Regions from separate parts of the Citrobacter sp. C1 genome, predicted to be linked through region 2. Evidence: predicted binding sites of a transcription regulator. Region 2 holds the regulator's gene; each other region holds the start of a gene.
What was found. The regulator Fur, encoded in region 2, represses iron uptake genes when iron is present. The targets are predictions, from matches to a motif close to ATAATAATGAGAACNACTATCAA.
Positions count from the first base shown of each region.

Region 1: a site for Fur is predicted at 3,844-3,866, ahead of sufA (Fe-S cluster assembly scaffold SufA). Genes of this name have one in related genera too.
Region 3: a site for Fur is predicted at 3,033-3,055, ahead of exbB (tol-pal system-associated acyl-CoA thioesterase). Genes of this name have one in related genera too.

Region 1 is NZ_CP115035.1:2,688,300-2,694,426, forward strand. It holds gene sufD (Fe-S cluster assembly protein SufD) at 1-1,202, opposite strand, end outside; gene sufC (Fe-S cluster assembly ATPase SufC) at 1,177-1,923, opposite strand; gene sufB (Fe-S cluster assembly protein SufB) at 1,940-3,427, opposite strand; gene sufA (Fe-S cluster assembly scaffold SufA) at 3,436-3,804, opposite strand; gene IB214_RS12985 (LysR family transcriptional regulator) at 4,302-5,177, opposite strand; gene IB214_RS12990 (Vmh family MBL fold metallo-hydrolase) at 5,300-6,127, shown strand, end outside.
Region 2 is NZ_CP115035.1:3,591,207-3,597,333, reverse strand. It holds gene IB214_RS17430 (PTS sugar transporter) at 1-314, opposite strand, end outside; gene IB214_RS17425 (sigma 54-interacting transcriptional regulator) at 464-3,190, opposite strand; gene fur (ferric iron uptake transcriptional regulator) at 3,467-3,919, opposite strand; gene IB214_RS17415 (ryhB-regulated fur leader peptide) at 3,912-3,998, opposite strand; gene fldA (flavodoxin FldA) at 4,209-4,739, opposite strand; gene ybfE (LexA regulated protein) at 5,020-5,307, opposite strand; gene ybfF (esterase) at 5,436-6,127, opposite strand, start outside.
Region 3 is NZ_CP115035.1:707,353-713,479, reverse strand. It holds gene IB214_RS03470 (TIGR00645 family protein) at 1-248, opposite strand, end outside; gene IB214_RS03465 (RNA helicase) at 319-822, opposite strand; gene IB214_RS03460 (hypothetical protein) at 928-1,332, shown strand; gene IB214_RS03455 (cytoplasmic protein) at 1,334-1,741, shown strand; gene exbD (TonB system transport protein ExbD) at 1,805-2,230, opposite strand; gene exbB (tol-pal system-associated acyl-CoA thioesterase) at 2,237-2,971, opposite strand; gene metC (cystathionine beta-lyase) at 3,222-4,409, shown strand; gene yghB (DedA family general envelope maintenance protein YghB) at 4,541-5,200, shown strand; gene IB214_RS03430 (AraC family transcriptional regulator) at 5,281-6,127, opposite strand, start outside.

The DNA.
Region 1 (6,127 bases), 900 kb from region 2:
AGGGCTTCCGTCAGCTCAGCGGCAAACGCATAGAGAATCATCTGTTGAGCATCCTGCTGGCCGATCCCACGCGAGCGCAGATAGAACATCTGCTCATCGTCGATCCGCCCTACCGTCGCGCCGTGGCTGCATTTCACGTCATCGGCATAGATTTCCAGTTGCGGTTTGGTGTCCACTTCCGACAGCTTACCGAGCAGCAAATTATTGTTCGTCATCTGTCCATCGGTTTTAATCGCGTGCTGCGCCACGTTGATCAGACCATTGAACACCGCCCGACCTTTATCGCTGACGATGGTTTTATGCAGTTGGCGGCTGTTGCAATAGCCTTTGTTATGCTCAAGCCAGGTGCGGGTATCGCAGACTTCGTTTTTCACCGGCATCGCCAGACTGTTAATCCGCAGCGTGGTGTTTTCGCCGTTCAGTTGGGTGCTGGTGTTATGGCGCAACACCGCGTCGCCGAGCAAAAAGCTGTGGCTCACCGCCGTAGCATCTGCGCCCAACTGAATGTCGTTATGGGCGAAGTGATGGCTGACCGGGTTCTCAAACGCCAGCTTGATATGCTGCAAGTGGGCATTGGCCGCCACGTTCATCGTAACGCGCGCGCCGGTAAAGTGCTTCAGCGTGTTGAGGCTGACAAAATGTTCGATGAGGGTGGCTTCTGCGCCCTCCGCCAGTTCAAGGTGGTGGCGATAATGCGCGGTATTGACGTCATCGCCCGCCACTCCCTGGGTGATGTGCATCAACAGCAGTGGTTTCGCCGGGCGCTGATTACGCTTCACCTTGATATGCGTCACACTGCGCGACAGGCTTTCCGTCAGATGCAGAAAAACTTCTGGCTGAATCGGTGCCGGTAGCGACAGGTGCGCATCGTCAACGGTAATGTCAAAGCCGCTACCGTCCGTGCTGTCGCTAAGCGCTTCGCAGAATTGCCCGTCGACAAACACCAGACGCACAGCATCAATGCCAGCGGCTAACGCCTCGCACTGCGCCGGGGTTATCGCGGCAAGATGACTAACAAACTGGCTACTGGTTAATCCTTCCAGCGGCGTGTATTTCCAGTCTTCATGCTTACGCGTAGGCAGCCCAAGACGCAGCATCTGCTGTAAGTGCTGCTGCGCGTGCTGCGAGCGGGTTTCGCCCTGTGACTCAAACAAGTGATGCCACTGCTGCAGCACATTACTGCTGTTCACTAAGCCAGCCATATCCTTGCTCCTCCAGCTGTTTAACCAGCGTGAAATCGCCGGACTTAACAATGCGTCCCTGATACAAAACATGGACGTAATCGGGTTTGATATAGTCGAGGATGCGCTGATAGTGGGTGACAATAATGAATGAACGCTTGCCGTCGCGCAGCGAATTGACGCCATCAGCGACAATTTTTAGCGCATCAATATCCAACCCCGAATCAGACTCGTCGAGAATGCACAGCTGAGGCTCCAGCACCGCCATCTGCAAAATATCATTGCGTTTTTTCTCACCGCCGGAGAAACCGACGTTTACCGAGCGGGTGAGCAAATCCTCCGGCATTTTCAACAGCGCGATTTTTTCCTCCATCAAATCCTGGAAGTCGAATCGATCCAGCGCGTCTTCGCCACGGTAACCGCGCACTGCATTAAGCGCGGTTTGCAGGAAAAACTGATTGCTGACGCCGGGAATTTCCACCGGGTATTGAAACGCCATAAAGATGCCTTCACCGGCCCGGTCCTCCGGCGACAGTTCCAGTAAATCTTTACCGTTAAATTCCACCGTTCCCCCGGTGACGGCATAATCATCACGCCCGGCCAATGTTGCCGACAGAGTGCTTTTTCCTGAACCGTTCGGTCCCATAATGGCGTGAACTTCACCCGGGCGGACCTCCAGGCTCAGCCCACGCAGGATCGCCTTCTCTTCGACGCTGACCTGTAAATCTTTAATGCTTAACATGTGCTTTCCTTAAATTTTAACCGACGCTGTGTTCAAGGCTGATGGCGAGAAGTTTTTGCGCTTCAACAGCGAACTCCAGCGGCAGTTCAGAGAACACGTCTTTACAGAACCCGTTGACGATCATCGAGATGGCGTCTTCTTCGCTGATACCGCGCTGCAGACAGTAGAACAGCTGATCTTCACCAATACGTGAGGTGGTGGCTTCGTGTTCAAGCTGGGCGCTGTTGTTGCGACACTCTACGTACGGGAAGGTGTGCGCCCCGCAGTCCGCACCAATTAGCATCGAGTCACACTGGGTATAGTTACGGGCGTTGGTGGCCGTCGGCATGATTTTTACCAGGCCGCGATAGCTGTTCTGGCTGTGCCCGGCGGAGATCCCTTTCGAGATAATGGTCGATTTGGTGTTCTTGCCGATGTGGATCATCTTGGTGCCGGTATCGGCCTGCTGATGACCGCTGGTCAACGCAACGGAGTAGAATTCGCCGATGGAGTTATCGCCGCGCAAAATACAGCTGGGGTATTTCCAGGTGATGGCCGAGCCAGTTTCCGACTGGGTCCACGACATTTTGCTGTTTTCGCCTTCACACAGTGCACGTTTGGTCACGAAGTTCAGAATGCCGCCGGTGTTGCCATCGCCAGGGAACCAGTTTTGCACCGTCGAGTATTTCACTTCAGCATCTTTGTGGATGATCACTTCCACCACCGCCGCGTGCAGCTGATAGCTGTCGCGCACCGGAGCAGAACATCCTTCAATGTAGCTGACGTAGCTGCCTTCATCCGCCACCAGGATAGTGCGTTCAAATTGCCCGGTTTTTTCCGCGTTAATACGAAAATAGGTGGATAGCTCCATTGGGCAGCGCACGCCTTTCGGCACATAGATAAACGTACCGTCTGAGGCAACCGCTGCATTCAGCGCGGCAAAGAAATTGTCGTTGCCCGGCACCACCGTGCCGAGATATTTTTTCACCAGTTCCGGGTGATCATGAATGGCCTCACCGAACGAGCAGAAAATAATGCCTTGCTCAGCCAGCTTTTCACGATAGGTGGTCGCCACCGATACCGAGTCAAAAATGGCATCGACCGCCACTTCTCGCCCTTCACGTACCGGCACGCCAAGTTGTTCGAAAGCGTCCTCAACCTCTTTACTTAAAAACGCATTCGCGCCCGTTTGCTGTACCGCTCCCGGCTCGGAGGCGCAGGTCTCATCGCAGTTACCGCAGGAAGGTGCGGAGTAATAGCTGTAATCCTGATAATTCAGCTTATCGTAATGCGCTTTTAACCAGTGCGGCTCCTCCATCGTCAGCCACGCCTTAAACGCATCCAGGCGAAATGCCAGCATCCAGTCCGGTTCGTTGCGTTTCGCGGAAATCGCCCGCACGACCTCTTCATTGATGCCCTTCGCCAGTTCATCAGTTTTTAGTTGGGTGAAGAATCCCTCTTTATAATTGAGGTGTCCGCCAGCCCAGGTGTTGACATCGTCAGTTGCTTCAGTGTTACGCGACATAGTACCGCCTATACCCCAAAACTTTCGCCACAGCCGCATTCGTTCTGGGCTTTCGGGTTATGAAATTTAAATAACTGATTTAATCCTTCACGAACAAAATCGACTTCGGTTCCGTCAATAAACGGCATCGCCTGTAACGGCACATACAGCCTGGCGCCATCGGTTTCGAACACCAGATCGTCTTTTTCCGGTTGGCTGACGGTATCCAGCACATAGCCAAACCCCGCACATCCTGTTTGCTTCACGCCTAACCGCACGCCCAGCATATCGGGCTGTTTTGCCACCAGTTCACGAATATGCGCCGCTGCGGCTGGCGTTAACGTCAACCCACGCCATGCAAAATCGTTCGGATTAAATGTTCCTGAATGCAATTCCATAGGGTTACCTCGAGTCATTAACCTGCACGCTACAACACCATGTTAGTGATAATGATTATCACTTCAACCCCTGTTCAGCAGGGGCATTCGGGTTAACCGCCCTTTTTGGTTACTTTTATTAAGCATAGACCCTGCGGCGAGGGTTTACAGAGAGGGATTATTTTGTTCAATGCTTTGATAAATAATGGGTTACAAACCGTTAATCGTTCAGCAAGGTAAAACGCAAAAAGATGTATAGAAAATGTCTATTTAAGAGATAGGGGAAAGACGGAGAAATAGAGGTAACCGCGTGCAAAACAGCGCAGACAGACAATAAAAAACCCTTAAGGCTGCTCTATTAGCAGGCTTAAGGGTTCCGACCCCATCCGGCGCTTATCTCCGGCACTCACGATGGCTTAGCTCTTGAAGGGGCGATAAGAATAGTCTCACGACCTGACGCCGTGTTTTTAACACAAACTGCGGTTTGTCTGATTTACAGGCAGACGCAGCTCACATATTCAGACCAGAATCTCATGCAGGGCATCCAATAGCAGACGCAGCCCTGCCGGTTGATGCTCACGAGACAGGTATAAGCCGTAAATTGGCAGACGTCGCGGCTTGAGTTGGGGCAAAAGCCGGATCAACTGGCCGCGTGCCAGCCCTTCACGCGCCTCTTGTTCCGGCACCAGCGCAATACCCATACCAGCCAACGCCGACTCACATAATAGCGCAGAGATCCCCGCGCTGAGATTTCCCTTTATCGCCACCGATACAGCGTTGCCCTGCTCATCATCAAAGTGCCATGATTTTCCGGCAAACCCGCTGTAGTAAAGGCAATTATGCTGGGCGAGACAGTCCAGGGTTTGCGGAATGCCATGCTGGCGCAGGTAGTCCGCAGAGGCGCATAACACCGACTCACAGTCACCCAGACGACGGGCGATAGTACCCGGTTCAGGATTATCCGTAATGCGGATCGCCGCATCAATACGTTCACCGACCAGGCTCACCGGTTGATTGTTAATCTCAACCTCAATGCGCAGTTCAGGGAAACGCGCCAGAAAAACGGGCAGTACCGGCGCCAAAATATGCATCGCAGTAAAATGCGCGCAAGCCACACGTAGCGTGCCGGAAGGAATCTCTGCTGCGCTGGCGGCGCTGATATCCAGCGACAGCTGCGCCAGCGAGCGCGTCTTCACTAACGCCTCTTCCCCCGCGGGCGTAATAGTCAGCCGACGCGATGAACGGTGGATTAACCTTGCACCCGCCCATTTTTCCATCTCGTCGAGGTAGCGACTGACCATCGGACGGGAAAGCCCCAGCGCGCGCGCCGCGGCGCTCAGGCTGCCCAAATCGCAGATGTGGTTAAACACCGTTGCCGCCATGACTCTGTCCATTGCATCCCATCCGATCGTTTTATGAAACTCAGCATGTCCTGATAGAGGAATTCTAACAGATCCAAATATCCGTAAAATAAAGAACAAGAAAAAGACATTTCATCTGCAAAAGGTTATCCCCCATGAAAGTGAACGCCCTGGCCCTGCTGTTACCTCTGTTTGCCTCGCCGGTATTCGCCGCGCCACTCCAGCTTGACGTCTACAATCCCCAGGAAAAAGCTATTTTTCCGGTATCCTCAACGCTGGTGTCCGGCCCGAAAGAGGCCATTTTATTTGATGCGCAATTCAGCACCAAAGACGGTGAAAAGCTGGCGCAGATGATTCGCAACAGCGGCAAAAAACTGCAGGCCATCGTGATCACCTCTGGCGATCCGGATTTTTATTTTGGTCTGCAGCCGATTGTTAACGCCTTTCCCGAGGTAAAGATTTTGGCAACACCGCACGTCGTGGAGCACATTCGTGCTACCAAAGATGCCAAACTGCAGTTTTGGGGCCCGCAGATGAAAGACGGCGCACCAACGACGCTCATCGTGCCGCAGGTCACGACGCAGACACGCTTTACCATTGATGGTGAAACGCTGGAACTGCGCCGCTCAAATGATTACGCGGCCTATGTCTGGATCCCGGCTAACCGGGCGATCCTCGGCGGCACCGGCGTGGCTTCCGGTATTCATGTCTGGACTGCGGACACACAGTCTCCTGAACAGCGTCGCGCATGGCGCAACGTGCTGAGCGAAATGCAAACCTTACGCCCAACCGAGGTGATCCCCGGTCACTACATCGGCGAACGCCCGGCAGGCGATCAAGCGATCCGCTTCACCGGTGATTACTTGCACGCTTTTGAGCAGGCGCTGGGCGCAAAAAAAGGGTCTGCATATGTGATTAAAACGATGAAGGCGGCATGGCCAGGGCTTGCGGACGACAGCTCGCTGGAGCTGAGTGCGAAGGTC
Region 2 (6,127 bases):
GTATCGGGGTTTTCCAGAATCAATGCAATCAGTAACGGTAAATTGAGTCCGGTGATTAAATGCAGGCGCGGATCGTCAAGATGAGTAATAAACTCGTTAGTCACGCTTCCCTTAGAGATATCGGTGATCACAATGGCTTCATCTTGGCTGCCCAACGTGCTCATGAATTTTTGTACGCTGAGTTTGATATCAGGCACATCCTCGGTGTAGGCACACAGCGTGGAAATATCTTCATTTTTACCCACGACCATTTCCAGTGAATCCCTGATTCCATCAGCAAATCTGCCATGACTGGCGAACAAAAACTTACGCATACCGCTCCATGCTCCACAATGAGTGACGACACTACAGGCGTCGCCATAAATGATGAGACTGAATTGAGATAGCAGGAATCATGCCAGCTAATGTCAAAACGGAAGGAGGTGAGAGGGGAGGGTTAATCCATTAGTATGATTTTAAAGGATTAATTTGATTTTATAATATCGTAAATATAGCCGATTTCGCTGAACGGAATGGTGACACTATAGGTATCTTCTATGACACTAAAGGCATCCTGAATCATGCACAGTGTTTCTTTATCACTTTGACTAAGCGTCTGCTGTGCCGGGTAGTTCTCAAGAGGAATCTGACGAATCAAACGTTCCAGCATGCAGCTGGCATGGACATACAGGTTAATCTTCGTCTCATTGGCTAAGCGTTTTTTGAGTAATCTTTCGAGAGTACTGATACAGATATCAAGGTGCTCAAGGATTTTTCCGGTATCCAGAATCGTCAACTGAGCGATGACCCGCTTGAGCGAAAAGTTATGTACCAATCTGTCGTTGATGGTCTGAATCATATCGGTATCAGCAATGCCCTGGAAAACCGTTTCCAGGCGAACATCACCCCGGCCGCTGATCAGGTCATCCAATGAAATATAGGGAATAAAGGGGATATCCGGATTAGCTGTTCCGACAACAGCAATAATGTCATAGAACTGAGACAGTGACTGGCGGGAGGACTCTGAAAGCAGTAGCTGGTGGTCATAGGCGATAACATCCACCCCTGCTTCTTTCGGAATACTGTCTTCCAGCAATGTCTGTATTCGCTGCGCCGTACCCATTCCGGTATAGCAGCTGGTAATGATTACTGGGCGTTTGACCTGCTCTGAATAGATGATTTTACTGTCATTCTTTTGGTAAGAGGTGACGTTCTCAACAATGCTTTCCAGCGGAGCGTTATCTAATAATAACTCACCGACGTGTAGCGCCATTGCCGTGGAGACATTATTAATAATGGCGACAGGGAAATGGATGCTTTTATTGAACTCAGAGTAAATATCCGTTAACGACCCCATATCTACCAGAATGACCAGCCCATTGGACATATCATTATCATTAATGTACTGCAGTATATTACTGGCGATATCTTTGATGGCCGTGTCGATAGGCATATCGAAGGAGGCAAAAAGGGTTTCACCCAACATGCGGTTCACGACATTGGCAATACTGCTGGCCGTTGCATAGCCATGTGCCAGAATGACCGCTTTGGTTCGTGGTGCAACGGTCACCATCTTCATACTTTTCAAATATAGCGTGAAGAAAACGTCATCTTCCTGGGTAATCTTGAGATCAAATCGCTGGGCGATCTGTGTTGATAACATACTCGCAATCAGGTTCTCTTCTGCCAAATATTGGCTAATATACTGATGTAAATTTTTGAGCGTTTTTTTATGCGCCAGGATGCCGTCATTACCCTGCTTATTTTTAGTGAATAAATACCATGCTAAGCCGTACAGTCGATTACCGTTAAATTGGACCGAATGTTTGCTTTCTATCTGCTGAACAATATCCTGGATAGTATTGAGATGTGAATAAATGGTCGGGTGATCGTTTTGTGCCGTTGGGTTAAATATGATCTTATCGAACAGCGTATCGATTTCACGAGAGACTTCTGGGAGCAGTACATTTTCGCTATTTTGCTGAAACAGGCTGAAGATCTTATCCCAGAATTCACTAATAAAATGGTTCAACGGTACTACAGGGAGAACCAATTGCTGTAGCGTCATCGAAGGGGTAAATACGACAGCGGTTCCTACAACCTGGTGATTAATTTGCACACCATGCGGCATAAAGCTGTCTGGTAGATCGTCTAAGTGTAAAGAGAGGCACTGATCTGCTTGAGACTTTGCAAAACGCGTGGCACTCAGGCAGGTGATGGTATTTTTTAATTCACCGATATTTCCGCTGTAGATGTGTCGTTTTAAGACGTTCAGCACCTGTGGGGACAGTTTGATATTGCGCTTGAGCAGTTTCGACTCATGCAGGAAAAAGGCATAAATAAACTGGATTTTTTCCGCTTCACCGCGCTGTTCCAACGAAGGAATGGCAATATTCAGCGGGATACGACGTATAAACGTTTCCAGAAAATACTCTTTGGGCGAGACGGTTGTGGCGAAAACCAGTCTGACCTGAGCGCTGATTTCTTTTTCGCTTTCCCCCATGCGACGAAAACGCCCGGTATCCATAAAGGTGAATAACTTTTCCTGACCCTCCGGATGTAAGCGGTGGATCTCATCCAGAAATAGCACCCCTCCATCGGCTTTTTGCAGAAGTCCTTCGCTGGTTTTATCTGCCCCTGTAAATGCACCTTTGATATAGCCAAAGAGGTGACTCGAAAGTAATTCAGGGTTGTTGGCATATTGAGCACAATTGAACGCAATAAATGGCGCGGTGGGGGGCAGGATTTTCTTCTCCACAGCTCGCTGCCAGGATAATTGTGCCAGCATGCTCTTACCGCTGCCGGTCGGGCCATACAGCATTACTGACAGACCGTGAGGGGGATAACAGATCGCGGTATTCAATTTTTCTATAACGGGGACTAAACTTCCCTGGGAACCGATCAATCCGGCAAACGTGTCTTGTTGTTTATATTGATGCTTTTTTAGCTCAGCGGCGCCTGAGAAGACGGATTGACTGACACGAAAAAACTGTTCTTCAAAAACGGCTTTGTGCAGAAAATAGACGGGCCGGGTATTCAGTTTTATGACCAGATTATCGTCAATGAGCTGATTCAGATAGTGGCTGATGGTATTACGCTTCACATTGAAGTGTTCTGCCATCGTTTGGGCCGTATGAAAGTCGTCCAGCGAGTCAAAAGAAAAATGACGGGTCTCTTCTGCCAAAAATGCAAAGATCTCTTCTTTTAACACCGTGAGCCTCTTAACTGTTCCATGCGGGTTCTAACGTCTGGTGCGCATATAAAAGTAACAAAAATAAAATGTTGTGGGACATCATGGCTCATTTGGAGTTTTTGAGTCATCACGTTTTCTACGCGTGTTATTTTGATTTAGCCGCGGGGGAGGTTATCACATTTTGCGGATAGTCGGCGGATGGTTGGCGGTGATTGTGACTATTTCGTACTTAAATTTTACTGATACGTTAATCCCCGGCTCAACGTTGAGCGGGGGACTGACGTGATTCAAAACTTATTTTGCAACACCGTCGTGCGCATGCTCATCTTCGCGGCAATCGCCTTCAGCGCAGTGGCCGTAAAGATAGAGGCTATGGTTCGTTAAACGAATACCATGTTTAGTGGCAATCTCACGCTGGCGCGCTTCGATAGAGTCATCGCTGAATTCGACCACTTTGCCACAGTCGAGGCAAATCAGGTGATCGTGATGATGCTGTTGAGTCAGTTCGAAGACGGATTTGCCCCCTTCGAAATTATGGCGGGTCACGATACCGGCATCATCAAACTGGTTCAGTACGCGATACACGGTCGCCAGACCAATCTCTTCACCCATATCGATCAGGCGTTTATATAAGTCTTCCGCACTGACGTGATGGTTATCCGGTCCCTGAAGAACTTCCAGAATTTTTAAACGAGGAAGCGTTACTTTCAGGCCAGCCTTCTTTAATGCGGTATTGTTGTCAGTCATGCGGAATCTGTCCTGTAGCTAAACGGTTCACTTCATTAAAAGAAGTGACAGAAAATGCACTTGAGATAATGCGTATCATTATAGAACTGCCACGCCTAAATGAAAACTGCAAGCCTCTGGCAAATATTGTTAATCAAAACGTGGTATCGCCAACAAACACACTGTGCAATACCCGATTGGCATCCAGCCATTGTACAGGGTCAGGCGAGAAAGTTACAAATTTGTAGCAATTATTTTGATTGGTTTTATCTATTGATGCGGCACAGATGAAGATCTGCGCCGCACGAAATTAGGCGTTAATAATCTCGTCGAGATGCAGTTCTGCTGAAATCTGCTTAACCCATTTTTCAACGCGTTCTGCGGTCAGTTCAGGCTGGCGATCTTCATCGATAGCCAGGCCGACAAAGTGGTCGTCGTCAGCCAAACCTTTGGATGCTTCAAAGTGGTAACCCGCCGTTGGCCAGTGACCGACGATGGTTGCGCCGCGCGGTTCGATGATGTCGCGAATCGTGCCTAACGCATCGCAGAAATATTCTGCGTAATCTTCCTGATCGCCACAGCCAAACAAAGCAACCAGTTTACCGTTAAAATCAATGTCTTCGAGGGTCGGGAAGAAGTCGTCCCAGTCACACTGCGCTTCGCCGTAGTACCAGGTCGGGATGCCGAGCAGCAGAATGTCATACCCTTCCAGGTCTTCTTTGCTGCTTTTTGCAATGTCATGTACATCGGCAACGTCTTTACCAAGCTGTTTTTGAATCATTTTTGCGATGTTTTCGGTATTACCGGTGTCGCTGCCGAAAAAGATGCCAGTGATTGCCATGAGTAAAATAACCTCTTGAAACTTATTGAAATGGTGGTGGCGCATTGCCCACGGATAAGGGCAATCATAGCAGAACAGTCAGGCATGCGGAAACAGCAAACACGCTGGACTGCACTCTGTGCTACACGATTTATGATTTATACCCGTCATACTTCAAGCTGCATGTGCGTTGGCTTTCCTCGCTCACCCCAGTCACGTACTTATGTACACTCCTGGAGATTCGCTGCGTCGCCGCCTTGATGCAACTCGAATTATTTAGGGTATAGAGCAGAATTTCAGACTATGCCTGACCACGCAATGTGGCGAGTTGGATCATCAGCATTTCTTCAATGAGTTCACTGCGGCTCATATTACGCGCATCAGCCAGCTCATTCAGCGCGTCAACGGCGTCGGCGTTCAGTTTCAGTTCGACACGCTTAAGCCCACGAACTTTGTCGCGTTTAAGCTGATTACGTTTGTTAATACGTAACTGTTCATCACGCGAAAGCGGATTGGTTTTGGGTCGTCCCGGGCGACGCTCCTGCGCGAACAGATCTAATGTCGTACGGTCCGTTTGTTCTTTGGCCATGATCTTGGTGACTTCGGGGAAACAATCAGCCAGGCGTCTGCCCGGATGGATAGCGCGCCATCATACATCAGCAGGGGAGGCGCGCCAACGCCCACGCACGTAATCGCGCGCGGACGCTGAGTTTTTAATCAGTTAGCCTGTTCTGTCAGATAACGACGGATGGCGCGCAGCACGGCTTCGGGTTTTTCTGCATGCACCCAATGGCCCGCGCCGGCAATGACATGTGCCCGTGCCTGGGGAAATTGCGCCAGCAATGGGGCTCGATACGCTTCAGTAACGTACGGTGAGTTCCCCCCAGGGATGAACAGCGCCGGGTGATCCCAGGCCGGAATGGTTTCCCAGCCGACAATATGCGGATACTGATCCCACAATACCGGGACGTTAAAGCGCCATTCACCGTCTATAAATGATTTCAGCAGAAACTGGATCACGCCTTCTTCTTTAAGATGTTGGCGCATCACGCTAGCCGCCTGCTGGCGCGACGCGGCTTCTGTATCCGTCACCGCATTAATCGCCGCAAATATCTCATCGTGACGGCGGACCTGGTAATCAACCGGGGCAATATCGATAGCCACCAGCTTATCGATACGTTCCGGTGCCAGGGCGGTTAGCGCCATCACGGCTTTGCCCCCCATTGAATGGCCAATAAAGGTGGCTTTTTCTATCTGTTGGGCATCCAACGTATCCAGCAGATCTTGCGCCATCGCCGGGTAGTTCATCTCCGGAGAACGGGGTGAGAGGCCATGATTTCGCATATCAACCTGGATGATATTGTGATCGACAACCAGAGAGCGGGCCAGTATGCCCAGATTGTCCAGGC
Region 3 (6,127 bases), 2.2 Mb from region 2:
GAGACAAAATTCTCGTAGCCGGAGAACATCACCATGACCAGCAACCCACCGACCAGGGTCATATCGACCAGCGACAGTAGTACCAGAATGAGATCGGCTTCTGCCATCGAAAAGATATTGGGCAGAACGTGAAAGATCTCCTGAAAGAATTTCAGCGCCAGGGCAACCAAAGCAAGAGAAAGGCCAAAATACACGGGAGCAAGCAGCCAGCGGGACGCGTACATTGCGTTTTCCAGAAAACGTTCCATATGATCCTGTCTTGTAACTAAACCGGGCAGTAGTATATCGCAATTGTGCAACATCGAAACAACATACGCCTCAAACCTCTTCGGCATTGATGGGCGAGCGCTGGAGCTCTGGCCACACCAGTGCGACGAGTGCAGGATAGGCTTCCAGGCTGAACTCCCTGAAACATTGACGCAAATTGAGCACATCTAAATCGGCGTGCGGGACTTTCTCTCCGCTCAGGCAGCGTTTTTTGATGTTGTCGTAATATTTGTAGACCGCTGAATTGAGATCGCTGCAGCGCCGCTGTGCATCAAATAGCCCTGGCGTTTCATTTAACTCCACCATGGTCATACGCTTTATTGTCGAGTGGATAAAATCAATATATTCATGATTGACCCGCCAATACCATACCGGCGTAATCGAATTCATCAATGCTGAGAAATGATCTTCCCCCTCTTCTTTGCTAAGCGTTTCCAGTTTGGGATAAGAGGTAAGTTCCTCATTCGATCGATTTTTATTTGCACCGCGCATCAGCACAAGAACCCCGCAGGTAAGCAATAGCAGGGTAATAACAGAATAAAATATACTGTTCATATACAGGCTCCATTTTTTTTGATTTTAAAATTACCCCATGCTATTGTCAACGCAGCCTGTCTTATTAAAAAAACTTACCTCACTGGCAGTAAAGGATATTTCAACATGCTTCCCGAGCATCTTGTTCCCTCTCGTTTTCATTTATCTACATCCCCAACCAATACTGATACCGTAGAAAATAGTGAAAATTTGACTCAGGGAAAGACAACCTTAAGCGAGTTTGAGGCGGATATTTTAATTAGCACCACCGCTACCGGTCAGACCCGTAACATGTTATTTGAAGAATGTGACCGCCATTTAAAAGAGCGACTGTTTCGCGCAGCAAAAATCGAATCATTCACCCGTCTGCTTAATTCACTGCAAGCAGAAGGTGACATTAACGCACAAGAATTAAGTAAAATTTTGGCAAAAAACACTGCGTTAATAAATGAGCAGGGCAATAAAATTTGGCTTAATTTACTGACTCGCGAAACCAGCGATCCGATTTTTTATTCTCTGGAAGAGAAATAAAATGAAAGATGTTGATGATAACAACGTTTATTTGGCTTTAGACAACCATAAAAGTGACGAATTTGTCTTAAAGCAGAATCTGGATATCTTAATTGCCAATAAAAATGCCACGCTGGAGAGCGTGGCTCAGGAAATAGTATCAATACCCGCAGCCCTGGTACGCATGAAGTGGCAAAACCGCCGGGAAATCTATGCTCTGCAAGCCAAAGAAGAGATCTACGGTGCCACCATTGAAGCCATTATTGCCCAACAGCCGGCGCTGCGGGACAAAATCATGGCCCGTCTGGAAAGCGCGTACCAGCATTTACTCGCGCGAGAAACGGCGACATTGCGCCTGACGCGTAAGCTATCTGAAGGGAGTTATGCCGCGACCAGAGTCACTACCGTCGCGCTGGACGAAAAGAAATGAGGGGATGGAGGAAGCCGAAAGAGGAGGCCGGGTAAGGCGAAACCCTTCACCCGGCAACAGAGATTACTTCGCTTTCACGGTCTCTTCACCAACCAAACCAATCTTCAGGAAACCTGCCTGATGCAGCGTATCCATCACTTTCATCATGGTTTCATAGTCGACGGTTTTATCAGCCCGGAAGAAGATAGTGGTATCTTTCTTGCCTTCTGTCAGCGTGTTTAGCGCGTTAATCATGGTTTCATCGGTCACCTGATCGTTGCCGATAAACATCGTGTTATCCGCTTTCACTGACAGGTAAACCGGTTTTTCAGGACGCGGTTGCGGCGTGCTGGTCGAAGCCGGTAGATTCACCTTCACATCCACCGTTGCCAGCGGCGCGGCCACCATAAAAATGATCAACAACACCAACATAACATCGATAAACGGCGTGACGTTGATGTCGTGCATTTCACCGTTATCGTCCAGGTTTTCATTAAAACTCATTGCCATGGAACATTATCCTACACGTAATTTCTGCGCAGCGCGTACCGGATGCGCCGCAGCGCTTGCACTCAGGTCCAGATCGCGACTTTGCAATAACAGCACCTGTGCCGCAACATCACCCAGCATGGCTTTGTAGCTGCCAATCTGACGGGCGAAGATGTTGTAAATAACAACAGCAGGAATAGCGGCAACCAAACCAATCGCGGTGGCTAACAGCGCTTCTGCAATCCCCGGCGCAACCACGGCCAGGTTCGTCGTTTGCGTTTGTGCAATACCGATGAAGCTATTCATGATGCCCCATACTGTACCGAACAGACCCACAAAGGGAGAGATAGCCCCAATGGTCGCCAGGTATCCATTACCCCGCCCCATATGACGCCCTACAGCTGCAACGCGACGTTCCAGGCGGAACCCGGTACGCTCTTTAATCCCTTCGTTGTCATCGCTGCCTTCTGACAGTTCCAGCTCGTTCTGCGCTTCGTTAATTAACATTGCGCCCAGGCTTTTGGCATCGAATCCAGCGGCAATCTCACTTGCCTGGTCTAAAGAGCGGGCATCTGCCAGCAGTTGCTGTTCGCGCTTAAGACGGCGCTTCTGCGTAAAGAACTCAAGGCTCTTACTGAAGAAGATAGCCCAGGTGACCACGGACGCCAAAATTAGCCCAATCATCACGCACTTAACCACGATATCGGCGTGCTGATACATACCCCAGACGGAAAGGTCCGTCTGCATCAAATTATTACCCACTCTGTATCTCCAGGACGCAAATCACAAAATCTGAGCGTAATGATATCAAAAAGACGTCGAATTGATAGTCGTTCTCATTACTATTTACATAGTGCCGCACCTTTGGTTTCTTTTCCTTGCGCTTACGCAGTAAAAAAGTCAGCAGACACATTTTGGGACTATTTTCTACTTTATGGCCCTTCTGCAGGATGCGTCGCCGAAGATCCATGCTAGTTTAGACATCCAGACGTATAAAAACAGGTAACCCAACATGGCAGACAAGCATCTTGAGACCAAACTCGTTCAGGCAGGACGCAGTAAAAAGTACACGCAGGGTTCCGTCAACAGCGTGATCCAACGCGCCTCTTCACTGGTATTCGAATCCGTTGAGGCTAAAAAACAGGCCACCCACAACCGCGCTAACGGCGCACTTTTTTACGGACGCCGCGGCACGCTGACACATTTCTCCCTGCAGGAAGCCATGTGTGAGCTGGAAGGCGGCGCGGGTTGCGCCCTGTTTCCCTGCGGCGCCGCAGCCGTTGCCAACACGATTTTGGCCTTTGTTGAACACGGCGACCACGTGCTAATGACCAACACGGCCTATGAGCCGAGCCAGGATTTTTGCACGAAAATCCTCGGCAAGCTCGGCGTAACCACCGGCTGGTTCGATCCGTTAGTCGGTGCCGATATTGTGAAGCACATTCAGCCGAACACCAAAGTGGTATTTCTGGAATCTCCCGGCTCCGTCACTATGGAAGTGCATGATGTTCCGGCGATTGTCGCTGCCGTCAGAAGCGTAGCGCCGGACGCCATCATTATGATCGATAACACCTGGGCTGCCGGGGTGCTGTTCAACGCGCTGGATTTTGGAATCGACATCTCAATTCAGGCGGGCACCAAATACCTGATTGGCCATTCCGATGCAATGGTCGGTACGGCGGTATCAAATGCCCGCTGCTGGGACCAACTGCGCGAAAACGCCTATTTAATGGGGCAAATGCTGGATGCCGATACCGCCTATATGACCAGCCGCGGACTGCGGACTCTGGGCGTTCGTCTGCGCCAGCATCACGAAAGCAGCCTGAAGGTTGCCGAATGGCTGGCCGATCATCCGCAGGTCGCCCGCGTCAACCACCCCGCGCTTCCCGGCAGCAAAGGGCACGAATTCTGGAAACGTGATTTTACCGGCAGCAGCGGTCTGTTCTCGTTTGTGTTGAATAAGAAGCTGAACAATGACGAGCTATCAGCGTATTTGGATCACTTTACGCTGTTCAGCATGGCCTACTCCTGGGGCGGGTTTGAATCACTGATTCTGGCCAATCAACCCGAACACATTGCCGCCATCCGTCCTGAAGGCAACGTGGACTTCAGCGGAACGCTCATCCGTTTACACATCGGTTTAGAAAATGTTGACGATCTGATTGCGGATTTAGCCGCCGGATTCGCCCGAATCGAGTAACATTGCCGCAGTTGGACATATATGCAGACACTTCTGGTGGAAAAGTCTGCAATTGTTGCGTCCGGGATCAAGGCATCCCGGACAATTCAGGAGTACAATCCACTCATAAATGCTGTTCCACAGGAAAGTCCATGGTAGTCATTCAAGATATTATCTCCGCGCTCTGGCAACACGATTTTGCCGCGCTGGCAGATCCGCACGTTGTGAGTGTGGTGTACTTCGTCATGTTTGCCACGTTGTTTTTAGAAAATGGTCTGCTGCCTGCTTCCTTTTTACCCGGAGACAGCCTGCTGTTACTGGCCGGAGCGCTGATCGCGCAGGACGTGATGAGCTTTCTCCCGACAATTGCTATTCTGACTGCCGCAGCCAGTCTGGGCTGTTGGCTGAGCTATATTCAAGGGCGCTGGTTGGGCAATACGCGAACGGTGAAAAGCTGGCTGGCGCAATTACCTGAAAAATATCATCAGCGTGCCACCTGTATGTTTGACCAACACGGTCTGATGGCGCTGCTCGCGGGACGTTTCCTGGCATTTGTTCGCACCCTGCTGCCAACAATGGCGGGGATTTCAGGTCTGCCTAACCGCCGGTTCCAGTTCTTTAACTGGCTGAGCGGCCTGCTGTGGGTCACCGTGGTCACCAGCTTTGGCTATGCGCTCAGCATGATCCCATTCGTTAAACGCCATGAAGATCAGGTGATGACCTTCCTGATGATCCTGCCCATCGCACTGTTAACTGCTGGTCTGCTAGGTACCTTGTTCGTGGTGATTAAAAAAAAATGCTGTAGCGCCTGAGTCGTCATCGTTGGCCGGGTAAAATCACCCGGCATTTTCGCCTGATGGCGCTTTGCTAATCAGGCCAACGGTGAACATCATTAACTTCCCTGCATCGTCCGAATTCTTGCCGCATCCTCCCCCGGCGTTACGCCAAAGTACCGTTTAAACTCGCGGCTAAACTGCGACGCGCTCTCATAGCCAACCCGCATTGCTGCCGCGCTGGCCTTCATGCCGTCGTGAATGATCATCATCCGAGCCTTATGCAGGCGATAACTCTTCAGATACTGCAGCGGTGAAGTGCTGGTCACCGATTTAAAATTATGATGAAACGCCGACACGCTCATGTTGGCTTCTGCCGCCAGTTGCTCAACGTTGAGGTTCTCGGTGTACTTGTTTTCGATGCGCTTCAGCACGCGACTGATCAAACTGAAATGCGTCTGACGACTGACCAACGCAAGCAGCGCGCCACCGCGTGGACCGGTCAGCACATGGTACAAAATCTCACGGATGATCTGTTTTCCCAGAATTCGCGCGTCCAGCGGTCGCTCCATCACATCCAGCAAACGCTCGGCCGCGCAAAGAATCTCATCAGAAAGCGTGGCCGAGTTTATTCCGCTCGCCGCCATTGCAGGCTGGAACAGTTCATCTTCGCCAATGTCCATCAGGAGTTCCTGCAATTGCAGGATATCGACATTCAGCCGCAGACCGGCCAGTGGAATCTCCGGTGTCGCATACGTTTCACATTCAAAGGGTAAAGGTACGGTGAGCAGCAGGTATTCGTTGGCGTCATAACGAAATACACGCTCATTGATGTAACCAATTTTATGGCCAGAGAAGAGAAATATAATGCCAGGTTCATACATCACAGGGGTGCGAAGTCCAGGCTCCATGCCATACAGTAAACGCACATCAGGCAGCAATTTATTGAGTTTATTTTCATTATTT